DNA from 3 places in the Bacillus sp. H1a genome. Region 1 is predicted to be linked to each of the others. Evidence: riboswitches for the same ligand, from Rfam matches in the RefSeq annotation. Region 1 holds a riboswitch; each other region holds the start of a gene.

The links. Region 1 has a riboswitch for lysine ahead of U860_RS0113600 (aspartate kinase). Riboswitches for the same ligand answer to the same signal wherever they lie in the genome.
Region 2: another riboswitch for lysine. It lies ahead of U860_RS0122595 (amino acid permease); the one in region 1 lies ahead of U860_RS0113600 (aspartate kinase).
Region 3: another riboswitch for lysine. It lies ahead of U860_RS0106460 (amino acid permease); the one in region 1 lies ahead of U860_RS0113600 (aspartate kinase).

Annotation. Positions count from the first base shown of each region.
Region 1 covers NZ_AYMH01000028.1:32,130-35,421, forward strand. Annotated here, with positions in the region: gene U860_RS0113585 (YndJ family protein) at 1-503, opposite strand, end outside; partial or broken gene U860_RS0113590 (DUF4166 domain-containing protein) at 509-832, opposite strand; partial or broken gene U860_RS0113595 (hypothetical protein) at 820-1,053, opposite strand; lysine riboswitch at 1,246-1,432, shown strand; gene U860_RS0113600 (aspartate kinase) at 1,634-2,863, shown strand; gene asnA (aspartate--ammonia ligase) at 3,213-3,292, opposite strand, start outside.
Region 2 covers NZ_AYMH01000047.1:104,491-107,782, forward strand. Annotated here, with positions in the region: gene U860_RS0122590 (ABC transporter permease) at 1-297, opposite strand, end outside; gene U860_RS0122595 (amino acid permease) at 358-1,782, opposite strand; lysine riboswitch at 1,930-2,111, opposite strand; gene U860_RS0122600 (GNAT family N-acetyltransferase) at 2,317-3,171, shown strand; gene gapN (NADP-dependent glyceraldehyde-3-phosphate dehydrogenase) at 3,199-3,292, opposite strand, start outside.
Region 3 covers NZ_AYMH01000015.1:50,179-53,470, reverse strand. Annotated here, with positions in the region: gene U860_RS0106470 (sulfite exporter TauE/SafE family protein) at 1-784, shown strand, start outside; gene U860_RS0106465 (GNAT family N-acetyltransferase) at 825-1,274, opposite strand; lysine riboswitch at 1,660-1,852, shown strand; gene U860_RS0106460 (amino acid permease) at 1,965-3,292, shown strand, end outside.

The sequences.
Region 1 (3,292 bases):
CTTCCAAGTAAACCAGCCGATAACGGCAATAAAAATGCCGAGTAATGAAAATGTGCAGCTGTGAGTAATACTATGTCAGAACTAAAGTGCATAATTGGAAGTTTCGCTACAGAAGCAAAGAACCAAGAACCTCCTAAAAACAAATAAATAAACGCACTATCAATAGCTGTTTCTTCTATAGGTTTCCATCCTCTTTCTAACAATCTACTTACTCCAAATAATGCAATAATCCCTGTATACATAAACCAAAAGAACGCAAAGATGAAATGATTTGTTATGAAAGCTAGCATCGCACTAACTGCAGCAATCGGATATAAAAACGATACAAATTTATAAATTAATACATACGATCCATTTCTTGTTTTTTTATCAATAATACAAAATGACATCGGTATGAATAACAAAATAGATAATAGTATAATTGCTTCAACAGGATTTAAATTCGACCACTCGCCTATTAGAAATATAATATAACAAGCAAGTCCAAATATTATATTCTTCATTTCATTTATTTCCTTTCCACAAATGTTCCCTTATATGAAAATAGTGAACCAATTAACGAATTTCGTACTTGTACATGAATTCGATAACATTGTAGTGCGTCATCATAGCTTTCAATAATTTTTGCCTCTCCGTATAAAAATTTTGGTAACGGAATTTTTCTTCCTAACATAAAAAACCATTGCTTCTTTGAAGAAATATGCATTGCCCCCGCCTCATCAATATGGAAATTCAATGTAGAAACGAGTAAATGTGGTCCACCAAAATAATCTACAATTTCTTTTCCCTCCTTATCCAACTGCATAACGGCGTTAAAATATCTTTTCTTATTTCACCTATTGATTCCCCTTCTCCAGCTATTTCAAGACCAAAACCAATCTTTGTTTTATATAAAAACTTCTGCGGTTCTCCTTCTTTTTTCTCTAAATACGAAATTTCAGTAAAACGAGCATCCCACTCTGTATGTATGTCTGGTTGCTGCGTATATTCCCATAATTTCTCCATTGTTGTTTTCATTTCTGTCGCAACATAAATAGGCTTTTTCCTTTTCATTCTTCCACCTCCTATGCACTATATTTTTAATGTACATGCAATGAATTTATTTTGCTACATTTTTCACAAACTAGTTCAATAAAAAGAAAGAATTTTAAAAAAACATATAAAACACTTGATTCCCTGAAAAATTTAAATTATTATAAAACAAATGTTACCTACAACTTCATAAATCAAACACTCTCGCCTAAAACGTGAGATAGAGGTTGCAATGCTTATGAGTATTCTAAAGGAGACACAGAGATGTCTATGAGTTTAGAAGAAAGGAAGTGTTGCCGAAATTGATAAATTTCTCTGCATTTATCGATTGGGGCTGTTTTCGAATAGAAACAGAACTGTCATATGTACAGACGTGTACGTATGAAGAGCTATCTACAAAAAAGAGATATCATTTTTATGATATTCCTTTTTTGGCGGTTTTTTTATTAGCTCCGTTTTCTGTTTCCCTTTTCCTGTAACAGCACCATCCTCACTTATTTGAGATGGTGTTTTTTGTTTTTCTTTCTGGTAACTACAGGGATATTGGGATTTGTATATATCCTAACCTATTCTTAAAAATGGACGAAAGAAGGAATTCGTAATGGAAACAATTGTTCAAAAATTTGGTGGTACTTCTGTCGGAAGTATTGAACGTATTCAACATGTAGCAAATTTAATAATTAAAGAATACGAACGAGGACATAGTATTGTCTCTGTCGTTTCAGCAATGGGAAAAAGTACAGATGAACTTGTAGCACTCGCAAATGCTATTACTGAAAATCCAAGTAAACGTGAAATGGATATGCTTCTATCTACAGGAGAACAAGTAACCATTTCATTATTAACGATGGTACTACAAACAAAAGGTTATAACGCAATTTCATTAACAGGATGGCAAGCTGGTATTACGACAGAATCTGTACATAGTAGTGCACGGATTACTGACATTAACACTGGGCGTATTCAGTCCTATCTTACTGAAGGCACGATTGTTATAGTCGCTGGTTTCCAAGGAATAAGTGAAGAAAATGAAATTACAACGCTTGGCCGCGGTGGTTCCGATACAACTGCTGTCGCATTAGCCGCTTCACTAAAAGCGAAAAAATGTGATATTTATACGGACGTGACAGGCGTGTACACGACTGATCCACGCGTTGTACAAGATGCTTATAAATTAGATGAAATTTCTTATGATGAAATGCTAGAATTGGCAAACCTTGGCGCCGGCGTATTACACCCACGCGCTGTTGAATTTGCTAAAAATCATAATGTAGTTTTAGAAGTTCGCTCAAGTATGGAACAAGAAAACGGAACAATTGTAAGGGGAGAATGTAACATGGAACAACAATCAATCGTAAAAGGTATTGCATTTGAGGATAATATTACTCGTGTAACAATTAAAGGGTTAGAACAAGGTTCGCTTTCAACAGTTTTCTCTACATTAGCAGAGGCTCAGATTAATGTAGATATTATTATTCAAAGCATTACAAATGAAGGAACTGTTCACCTCTCCTTCTCGATCCATTCTAATGATTTAAGAGAAACATTAGAAGTGTTAGAACAAAATCATGAAACACTTCACTATGAATCTGTAGAATATGAAAATCATTTAGCAAAAGTATCAATTGTAGGATCTGGTATGGTATCTAACCCAGGTGTTGCTGCGAATATGTTCACTACTTTAAAAGAAGAAGATATTCATATTAAAATGGTAAGTACATCTGAAATTAAAGTGTCGGTTGTCATTGACCGCCTTCATTTAGTAACAGGTGTTGAGGCACTGCATCAATCATTTATGGCAAAAATTGAGCCTTTAGTGCAAATGAGCTAATTTAAAGCTTACAAAATCATATTAATCTATTTCCTTCCTATTTATAAATAAAAAGCTGTTTGCATAGATTTAAAGATTCTATACAAACAGCTTTTTAACATATTATTGATATCCGAAAATCATTATAAAACAATTAAATTACTCGTAATACTCTTTCCTAGGAAATATAACTGATTCTTCTCACCTCTTATCACATATATCCTTTCAATCTTTTCCTTCTAATAAAATCCCTTGAATTCCCTCATAATAATGAATGCAGTTATTAGTAAAGCTCACTGTAAACCACCCTTTTACAAAATAAAAAAAGGAGAGTAACTCTATTCCTGAGCTACTCTCCCTCATATTTCGATTAAAACAGATGAATGTTTTCTTTCTTACAAGCTTCACGTAAATCGTCAGGCCATACAGAAGATTGAACTTCACCGATGT
Region 2 (3,292 bases), on a different contig from region 1:
TTTTTTGAAATAAGAAGTTAATTTCTCTTCTAGTGCTAATAAATAGACAGCATCAGGTTTTTGAATAAACGTACGGATTGGGCATCTCGTTATAATCGTTGTAAGTACGATTGTAATGAGTACTAAAGATATTCCTTTAGAAGGAGATGCTTTCAGAAACTGAGCATAATAATATGCACCAACGCATGAAATAAAGATAAAGCTATATAGTAAACCGTTAATCATACGTGCAAAGTATGTAATGGCATTTTGAATATGTTGTTGGAAGCGACTGCTCCATAGCGATTCGATTGACATGTTTTTCACCTCTTCGTTCTATTATATATGTTTTATTAAGCAAAAAACGAGCAAATTGCGTTATGCAATTTGCTCGTTTTTCTTTTCGTTATTTTTTTTCTGATCACGATTCATTAATGGATAGAAGGCAAAGCCGATTATGAATAAACCAATTCCGAGAAGGAATGTTTTTATATCGGATGCGCCGGTTTTAATAACCCATAGTGCATAGCAAAGTGCGATAACTGCGACTATGCCATCCATAATTCTTGCCCGCATTTCATTTTTATATGTTTCACCAGTTGCGACTAGTTTTAACTGGAAGATTGGTGAAACGAGATATGGAATGAGATAGGCTAAAGTTGATACTGTAATAACGAATGTATAAGCTTCCGCGATTGTTCCTGATAATGTTGAGAATAAGAACACTTGCGACATAATGTTTGTTAATCGTAGTGAATAGATCGGGCTTCCTTTTTTATTTGTTTTTGTAAAGAAGGAAGGGAAGAAGCCTTCTTTTGCTGCTTGATAAGGTACTTCTGAGCTTAATAAAATCCAGCCTAATATTGAACCGAATAGGGAAGTAAGAGCAAGTAATGCCATAAGTTTCCCACCGCCATGACCCATCGCTGCGTTTAATGCGTCTGCTAATGGACGTTCAGAAGCTTGTAATTTATCAACATGAAGTACACCCATTGTTAAAATTGTAATTCCTAAGTAAATTGCAACTGTAATAAGTAATCCTGCAACCGTTGCACGTTTTACCGTTTTTGGAGAAACAGCACGGTTTGATAAAAGAACTGCTGATTCAATTCCGATAAATGCCCAAAGCGTTGTTAGAGCAGCTAAGTTTACTTGTGATAGAAGACCGTGTGATACGCCTTCTTTATCAATCATCGGTGTGTACCATTGTCCAAACTTTGAAGCTTCGAATGCAAATAAAGTAACGACGATGAATAGAAGGAATCCAGTTACTTTCGTTGTTGTTGCTAAGAAGTTTAGTTTTCCGGCTCCGCTTACACCGTTTGTTAAAATGATATGAGTTCCCCATAGTAAGATGGAACAAATAGTAAATGTAATAAGTTTTCCAACTTCTACGTTAAAAGAACCGATTGAAAATAATAGTCGTGTATCTTTCATAATCGGGAAGAAGAGTGATAAATATCCCGCAAAAGACGTAATGATGGCAACGTTACTTGCCCAGTTTGCAACCCAGTATCCCCACACCATGCTGAAACCAGCCATTTTTTTCTTTTTTGGTGATGAGAATAAAGCATATGCATGACTTTGTGGTCCTGTCGTTAAATCAGGACGACGAATTGCTAAATTACCGAAAACAAGAGCTAGCATTAAAACACCAAACCCTGTTGTTAACCAAGCTAAAGTGACACCAAGAGGGCTTGCTGTTTGTGCCAACGTACTTGGCACCATGAAAATACCAGCGCCAACCATGTTACCGACAACGAAAGCTGTTAGTACCCAAAAGCCCCATTTTTTTTGTTGCATAGAAAATACCTCCAAAGTTAGTATAACCAAGTCAAGCGAGGAGATATGTATGTCTTCCAGGTAAGGAAGAGAAGTTCCAAACAAAACAAAAAAAGCACGTAAACTTGCCGCTACATGCTTTCTATCTTATAAGAAACCCACGACATACCTCTCGATAGCTCTCCACAAACGAAACGTTTGTGACAGTTCTGCACTTATTAAATGCAGACCCAGCAAGCGTGCATGGTGGACACGACTTACTTCGGCAATCATTCCTTTCTCATTCATTCATCAATGCCACTACATTTCCTGAAATGATACTCTTAATGACTGCAACCTCTACCTCACCGAGATACGAATGAGGATTTAAATATTAAATTAACGTATTTAAGAGTAACAAATGAATTTTTCTACGTCAATGGATATAGTAATAATCAGATTATGGAGAAGAGTTTGTTATTAAGGGCTTGGAGGGTTTGAAATGGATTCATTGAATAAATATATATTGAATTTTTAATAGAGAATTTACTGTCAATGGGAATGGAGGTTGTTTAAATGATACGTGTTTATAGTGAAAGTGAGGACAGAATCAGTATATTAAATTTAATAAAAAATATGGGGATAGAAGAAGAGATAGGCTCTTTAGATGATATCGTATTGAACTCTACGCATTTTCTTTTATATAACCAAAATGGGATTGAAGGATTCGCGTATTCATCTTTTTATACAAATAGTAATGGAGAGTCTATTGTTCAAATAAGTGTGTATGTGGAACCTGGTTCTCGTTTGAAAGGTATTGGTTCTGCCTTATATAAGGCAATAGAGGAGTGTACTTCTGAAATGAAACCGGATTTTGTGTGCACTTATATGAAAATTGAATCAGAAAATTGTATTGGTTTTGCTAAGAAAATGGGGTTTGAAAGATGGTGGGGATCGCTGGAATTGATATATAAGGGAGGGAGTTTTCCTGAAACGGATATCACGTTTATTAAGTATGAAGATAGATTTTTCAACCAGTTTGTAAAAATGGTACAGGAATGTTATTACGAATTGCATGAAATGAATGATATGAAGCCTTATCTTGCTCCGGAAGATAGTATAAAGAAATACAAATTGAGCAATGAAAGTAATGTGTATATGGTTTTAAAAAATGAACAGTTGGTCGCATCAGTTACGGTAGGGGAAGGGACAATAGAGAATTTAATGGTTGCACCAAGTCATCAAGGAAATGGATATGGGCGTGAAGCTTTACAATTTGGTATGAACAAGTTGTTAGAAGGCGGGTACGAAGATATTAGACTATGTTATATAGAAGGAAATGAAAGTGCTGAGAGGTTATACAACTCTGTAGGATTTAAGCCGCTTCATCATACACAAGTGTTTCGGAAATTTAAAAAGCAGCTGACCTAAATATTAGATCAGCTGCTGAATATAAGATTAAACTAAGTTTAATACAGTTACTTTTTGACGAGTCATAGACTCAAGGCTCTTACGAATACCTTGTGCGCCCATACCTGAACCTTTTACACCG
Region 3 (3,292 bases), on a different contig from region 1:
AGCTGTTGCTTCTGCATCAGTTCATTTAGCTGAAGTAGTCACTACTGCCGCTTCCGGTGCATCTCATATACGATTCGGAAACGTTGATAAATATACAGTTTCTAGACTTACATTGCCAGGGGCGATCGGTGCTTTTGTCGGGGCATGTTTTTTAAGTAATTTACCTGGCGATGTAATTAAACCATACATTTCCTTATTTTTATTTACTTTAGGGGTTTATATTTTATTACGATTCATCATCCAAAAACAAATTGTTGCTTCAAATAAGCGTATGTCTGCGAAACAACTTGTGCCGCTTGGCTTATTTGCAGGATTTGTTGATTCAACTGGTGGCGGTGGCTGGGGGCCTATTACGACACCTGTTCTTCTTGCAAGAGGAAATGAAGCTAGAAAAGTTATTGGATCTGTAGATACGAGCGAATTTCCTGTTTCACTCGCTGCAACAATCGGCTTTTTCATCTCTCTTGGCTGGGAACAAGTTAGCTGGGTTTGGGTATTTGCCTTAATGCTCGGCGGTGTTGTTGCCGCACCAATCGCAGCATGGTTAGTACGCATCGTTCCTCCACATTTACTCGGCGTACTCGTCGGTGGCCTTATTATCTTTACGAATATACGTACATTACTTACATCATTTAAAGTTGATCCAACTATTATTACACTTTCTTATGTTGCAGTTGGTCTAGTCGTTATTATTTCTATTTTCATTTCTGTCCGTAATCATTCAAATCATTCGAAACAAACGACGATAGGCTATCCGACAGATCAAAAACAAATGCTACCATAATTGCGCAAAATACCGCCCGATTTGCTTCGGGCGGTATTTTTTATTTTTCAATCTTCCAATTAATCATCGTTTCAGTACTATTTACTTTATTCATATGTAATTTCTCTAATACACGAATAGAGCTATAGTTATCAAGGAGTGTCTCTGCTATAACCGTTTCCACCTCTCCTGTTTGAAAAGCCCACGTCATTAATTCACGAACCGCTTCTGTTGCATACCCTTTATTCCAATATTTCTCAATAAATCCGTAACCAATTTCAACTGTATGATTCTCATTAGGTGCCCCTTTAAATCCTATATCACCTAAAACGATGTCATCTTCTTTTCGAATAACATACCAAGCGCCCCATGGTAATAAAGCCGCATCTTGTTTCACATTTTCTACATGCCCTAAAATATGCGGACCACTATTGTATCCTTGATTATTCGCAATTTGAACCCACTCTTCCGTACACGGGATAATATGTAATCTTTCCGTTTCTAATTTCATAACGATGTCCCCTTTTCCATTAAACAATACTTCAATTTTATCACGAATATAAAGAATATTCATTCTTTTTAACGCGCACATATGTTTATTCTTGAAACAGAATAAAGAACTAATCCCCTTTTGATGTTTATGTCGAATTATATTTTCTGAATTTTCTTTTAATTTTAGAGGATTTTTCATTATTTTTTGCGAAACATTTGTATAACAATTTTTTCTTTGCTTATTGTTACATAATAGTAGGTTCGGGTGGAGTTTTGCAAGCGTTTCCTATACAATAACCGATAATTTTTGACTTTTCCCTACAAAATTCCTTGCAATATTTTCAGAAAGTCATTACAATTGCCATATATTAAAAATCATAGCAATAAATAAATCCTCATCAATCCGATGAGGTAGAGGTTGCAACTTTTAAGAGTATAACGGCCGAGACACAGAGAATGTCATCGACTCCGTTTGAAAGGAAAAGTTGCCGAAGTTTATATTTCTTCTCTGGAAATATGGGCTGGGGCTGTCTCCGAAAGGAACAGAACTGTCACGTTTACAAAATTACCGTGTAGACGTGGGGTGCTATCTTAACGGAAGGGTATGATGGGGTGGTTATTTGTGAAACGTTCCGCCTAATTCTTTTGGCGGTTTTTTGTATTTTTCTCCCCCGCTCCTTCCTATCTTACAAGAAAAGGAGTGTTGAACATGAATAGCGCAACGAATCAAGCTACCTCTAAAACGCAAACTACACAAGGACAAGGTGAATTAAAACGTGGATTAAAATCTCGTCACCTTACGATGATTTCTCTCGGTGGTACAATCGGTACCGGACTATTTCTTGCCAGCGGTAGTGTTATCCATACAGCTGGTCCTGGCGGTGCACTAGTTGCATACGCTGCAATTGGGATTATGGTTTATTTTTTAATGACAAGCTTAGCAGAACTCGCAGCTTACATGCCTGTTACTGGATCTTTTAGTACTTATGCAACAAAATTTGTTGATCCATCACTTGGTTTTGCACTTGGATGGAACTATTGGTATAACTGGGCGATTACGATCGCAGCTGAACTAGCGGCCGTAACATTAATTATGAAATTTTGGTTCCCAAATACACCTTCTCTTATTTGGAGTGGACTTTGTTTAGCTATTATTTTTCTCTTAAATTATTTATCTGTTAAAGGATTTGGTGAATCTGAATATTGGTTCGCACTTATTAAAGTAGTTACTATTATTATCTTTTTAATTGTCGGTTTTATGATGATTTTTGGAATTATGGGCGGCGAATTTATTGGATTTAAAAACTTCACTGTTGCAGATGCACCATTTAACGGCGGAATCATGGCAATTATCGGTGTATTTATGGCCGCTGGATTCTCATTCCAAGGAACTGAATTATTAGGAGTGGCTGCTGGTGAAACGTCTGATCCAGAACGTAATATTCCGAAAGCAATTCGTTCTATTTTTTGGCGTATTCTATTATTCTACATTTTAGCAATTCTCGTTATTGGTTTATTAATTCCTTATACGACTGATAGCCTTGCAGCAAGTGATGTTACAGTAAGTCCATTTACACTTGTATTTGAAAAAGCGGGCGTTGCCTTTGCTGCTTCTGTTATGAACGCTGTTATTTTAACTGCCGTTTTATCTGCTGGTAACTCTGGAATGTACGCATCAACTCGTATGCTTTGGGATTTAGCTCGCCAAGGAAAAGCACCAAAGTTTTTAGGTAAATTAGATAGCCGCGGTGTACCTGTTAACGCATTAATCGCAACATCAGTAGTTGGTAGCGTCGCTTTCATCGCTTCTTTATACGGTGACGGTGTTGTATACATTTGGTTATTAAATGCTTCTGGGATGTCAGGATTTATTGCTTGGGTAGGAATCGCTATTAGTCATTACCGTTTCCGAAAAGCATATATTGCCCAAGGAAAAGATTTAAAAGATTTACCATATAAAGCAAAATGGTTCCCGTTCGGTCCAATCTTTGCATTTACACTTTGTGTGATCGTTATTTTAGGTCAAAACTACGGAGC